DNA from 2 places in the Nocardiopsis sp. iso_25 genome. Region 2 is predicted to be linked to the other one. Evidence: predicted binding sites of a transcription regulator. Region 2 holds the regulator's gene; the other holds the start of a gene.
What was found. Region 2 encodes LexA, which represses DNA repair genes until DNA is damaged. Its sites were predicted from a motif close to TCGAACANNTGTTCGA; they were not measured.
Positions count from the first base shown of each region.

Region 1 (2,198 bases), 120 kb from region 2:
ACCGTGGCGGCGTCGAAGGGGGCGGTGCCGGTTCCGGCGAAGGCCACCAGGCAGCCCCACGCGAAGATATCGGCGGCCGCGGTGGCCCGCTCGCCCAGGATCAGCTCCGGGGCCATGTACGAGGGGGTGCCCATGAGCTGGCTGGAGCGGGTGACCGCGTCCGCGGCCTCGTCCAGGGCGCGGGCGATGCCGAAGTCGATGACCTTCGGGCCGACCGTGGAGAGCAGCACGTTCGCCGGTTTGAGGTCGCGGTGGACGACCCCGGACCCGTGGATGGCGGTGAGCGCCGCGGCCACGCCCATGGCCAGGCCCTCCAGGGTGCCGCCCGCCATCGAGCCGTCCGCGCGGACCGCCTCGTCCAGGTTCGGGCCCGGGACGTACTCCGAGACGATGAAGAGGGGATCGCCCTCCAGCCGGGCGTCGATCACCCCCGCGGTGGAGAAGCGGGCCACGCGGCGCGCGGCCTCGACCTCGCGCGCGAAGCGCAGCCGGAAGGACTCGTCGTCGGCCAGGTCGGGGTGGATGAGTTTGACTGCGACGGACCGGTCGGAGGCGTCCCTGGCGAGGTAGACGGTGCCCATGCCGCCCCGGCCGAGACGGCTCACGATGCGGTAACCGTCGAGTTCGCGCGGATCCCCCACGCGCAGGGGTTTGCCGCTCTGCTGCCCGTTCGACGTCACAGTTGGGGGTCCCTCATGAATCGTGGAGTTCGCGCTCACAGCGTACAGATGCCGACACGCCGACGCGCTCTGGACTGACTCGCCCCCCGGTCCCCGCGGACGCGGGCCCGGACCCGGGGCGGGGTGTTCGTGAGCGGCGCGGACGCGCCGTGTCAGTCGTGGGGATGCCCCTCGCGCCCGAACGGTTCCCCGGAGGCACCGGTTTTCGCTAGGATTAGAACACACGTTCGAACACCTGGCCGCGTCTTCCCCACGGGTGGGTGTCCCGGTGGCGTGTGCCGGGACTGACAGGAGGCGGATGATGCTGAGGGGAAGTGTCGTGGGACGCTACTACGGGGCGGAGGTGACCGTCGTCGAGGACGAGGGGCGCCCGGCCCGGTTCGTGTGGAACGGCAGGGTGTACGGAGTGCGCAGGATCCTCGAACACTGGGTCACGCTGCGCATGGACTGGACACCGGCGCGTGAGTCCCAGGCGCCCGAGCGCAGGCACTGGCGGGTGGAGGCGGGCACGGCCCAGTCCCAGGGGGTGTACGAACTGCGCCACGACACGGCCACCGGAAGGTGGCTGCTCTCCCGCGTGTGGGGGTGAGGACGCGCCCGGCGCGTCCTCGTCCGCTCCGCGACCGCGGTCCGTACGGCCCCGCCCGCCCGGTACGACCCGTGCGGGCGGGACGCCGCCCGGTGCGGTCGGCAAGCCCGGTGCGGACGGGGCGCACGCGTCAGTCCAGGTCGCCGGGGAGCAGGCTGTACACCGCCAGGTCGGCGCGGCCCTCGTGCAGCGGCATCGCGCTGCGTTCGACGCCCTCCAGGCTGAACCCCGACCGCTCCGCGACCCGGCGCGAACCGGTGTTGCCGGTGGCGGCCTTGATCTCCACCCGCCGGAAGCCCTGTTCCAGCGCCCAGCGGGAGACGGCCACGGCGGCCTCCGTCGCGTACCCGCGGCCGCGTCCCCACGGTGAAACCCAGTAGCCGACCTCGGTGTTCATGGCCGCCCACACGACACGCACCAGGCCCACCGAGCCCACGAGCCGTTTGGTCTCCTTCTCGACCATGGCCCACTGCTGTCCCTCGCCGCAGGTGCGCAGGGCGGGGGCCACCTCACGGCACCACCGCTCGGCCTCCTCCCGGGTGTAGGGCACCCCGGGCAGGGGGAGGGGGAGCCAGCGCTGGAGTTCGGCGTCGGTGCAGGACGCGTGCACGTCGTCGACGTCGCCCTCGACGAACGCGCGCAGCCGCAGGCGCTCGGTCTCCAGGATCACTGACGGCAGTATCGGTCTGTCTTGCGTGGTGGTCACGCCTCTCCCCTCGGGTCGGAGTGCGCTCACGATACGCGCCGGACCCGAGCGCGGCACCCGGATTCTTCCGCGGGTGCCCGAGACAGGGCGGTACCGCCCCGACCAGGAGGCGCCCGTCGGCGCGGCCGCGGACCCCGTGCGGTCCGCGGTTCCGGCGGGCGCCCCCGTCCGCCTATGCCAGGCCCGCGATGACGCGCTGGCGGACCGCGCTGTCGAACACCTC
Region 1 covers NZ_CM149667.1:4,933,769-4,935,966, reverse strand. The annotation lists gene AC0VX6_RS21240 (serine/threonine-protein kinase) at 1-680, opposite strand, end outside; gene AC0VX6_RS21235 (DUF6504 family protein) at 979-1,269, shown strand; gene AC0VX6_RS21230 (GNAT family N-acetyltransferase) at 1,400-1,975, opposite strand; gene AC0VX6_RS21225 (peptidoglycan recognition protein family protein) at 2,148-2,198, opposite strand, start outside.
Region 1: the regulator LexA is predicted to act here: its motif matches at 896-911, upstream of AC0VX6_RS21235 (DUF6504 family protein).

Region 2 (2,198 bases):
GGCCAGGCCGCGGCCGCGGATCTCCTCCTCGACCTGCTGGCCGAGCTTGGCCAGGGCGTCCTCGGAGACGGGGCGCCCCTGGCAGGCCCGGCGCACCCCGGCGATGATCTTGGTCCTGCTGAAGGGCTCGGTGACCCCCGAGCGCTTGGCCACCATCAGCAGGACGGTCTCCTGGGTGGTGAACCTGCGCTCGCAGACGGGGCAGGACCGGCGGCGCCGGATGGCCGCGCCGTCGTCGGTGGACCTGCTGTCGATCACCCGGGTGTCCGGATGGCGGCAGAACGGACAGTGCACCCTGGTTCACCTGCTTCTCTCACCGAATGACAACGCCTAGGTACCACTAAACCACAACTTCTGGGCAACCACTCCTGTCGCAACACCAGATGTTGTGGTCGAACCTAGACTTCTTCCTGACCCCGCCGCAACCCCGGCACGGGCGTGTCACGAACACGGCCGAGGGACCGCGCGGCATCGCGGCCCGCGGCGGCGGGGTGGGGCGGGGAAGTCGGCGCGGGCGGACTGCTGCGGGGGCGGCCCGGCACCGCGCTCAAGGATAGCGCCGCCCACCGGAGCCGCCGCTCCCGGCGGCGGGCACCGGAATCCCGACGTCACGGGGATTTCGGTCGAGCCGACGCTCCGGGATAAGACCCCCGCGCCCGGCCGGAACCGCTGCCACGGACACGCGTTCGCGCATTCCGGGGACAACAGCGCGTGAACGCGTGTACACACGTAAGTGCAGGCCGGAAATTGACCGCGAATACGCGCGACGGCAATTGCCACCGGCCTCGAACGCTTGTTTGATATCACCGTGTGCAACGACTAAAGTTGACCTTGATTTCACACCGGTTTCGCCATCACGTGGACCCCCAGGTCGGCACGGTCGCGGACCGGGGGTGGCCAGTCACACAAGCAGGCCCTGACCGAACCGAATGCCGAGGAGGCCCGGCCGTGCCGGAGGAGAATCCCGGAACCGCAGATACCGCCACCGTTCTCGCACCAGCGGAGAACGCGGGCGGGTCCACGCCCGAAGCCCCCAAACTCACCGCGCGCCAGCAGAGCGTGCTGAACTGCATCCAGCGCTATGTCCGGGAGCGGGGTTTCCCCCCGTCGATAAGGGAAATCGGGGAAGCGGTCGGCCTGTCCAGCCCGTCCAGTGTGGCGCACCAGCTCAAGGTCCTCCAGCGCAAGGGTTACCTGCACCGAGACCAGAACCGGCCGCGCGCGGTGGAGCTGCGCACGCCCGGGCGCGCCTCGGGGCAGACCCTGGTGCCCGAGGACATCGACCTCTCGCGCGCCGCGGCCGTGCCGCTGGTCGGCCGGATCGCCGCCGGCGGTCCGATCCTGGCGGAGGAGTCGGTGGAGGACGTGCTCGCCCTGCCGCGCCAGCTGGTGGGTGAGGGACGCCTGTTCATGCTCACCGTGGTCGGCGACTCGATGACCGACGCCGCCATCACCGACGGCGACATGGTGGTGGTGCGCCAGCAGCAGGACGCCAACAACGGCGACATCGTGGCGGCGCTGCTCGACGAGGAGGCGACCGTCAAGGTGCTGCGCCGCGAGGAGGGCGGCCACGTGTGGCTGATGCCGCGCAACGAGGCCTACGAGCCGATCAACGGCGACGACGCCACCATCCTCGGCAAGGTGGTCGCGGTCATGCGCCGCGTCTGAGGTACCCGCGTACCCGCGTCTCCGGTCCCCCTCCCCTCGGAGGGACCGGGGACGCTTCCCCCTGTGGACGGCGCGGGGCCGACGGGCGCGGGCCGCTAGGCTGAGAGGGTGTTCACACGTGCCTCCTCCCCCGCCGTCCGCTGGCGCACCGCACTGGCCGGTGCGGCGAGCGCCGTCCTGTTGACCGCCGCCTGCGCCCCCGCCGACGACGGGGCCGCCGAGGCGCCGGGGGTCGGCGGCGTCGAGCGCGAGGTGGCCTTCGAGGGCGGCGGGTACGAGGTGTCCGGCGCGTTCCGGATGCCCCAGGACGTCTCCGGCACCGTTCCGGGCGCGCTCATCATCTCCGGCAGCGGTCCCACCGACCGCGACGGCAACAGCTCCGTGCGCCCCGACGCCGGCACCAACCAGAACCTGTCCCGGGTGCTCGCCGACGTCGGGGTGGCCTCGCTGCGCTACGACAAGTACGGCAGCGGTCCGGACTTCGAGACGCCGGGCCCCGGCGACGAGGTCGCGCCGGTGGACCCGGTGAT
Region 2 covers NZ_CM149667.1:4,810,538-4,812,735, forward strand. The annotation lists gene nrdR (transcriptional regulator NrdR) at 1-294, opposite strand, end outside; gene lexA (transcriptional repressor LexA) at 949-1,668, shown strand; gene AC0VX6_RS20710 (alpha/beta hydrolase family protein) at 1,777-2,198, shown strand, end outside.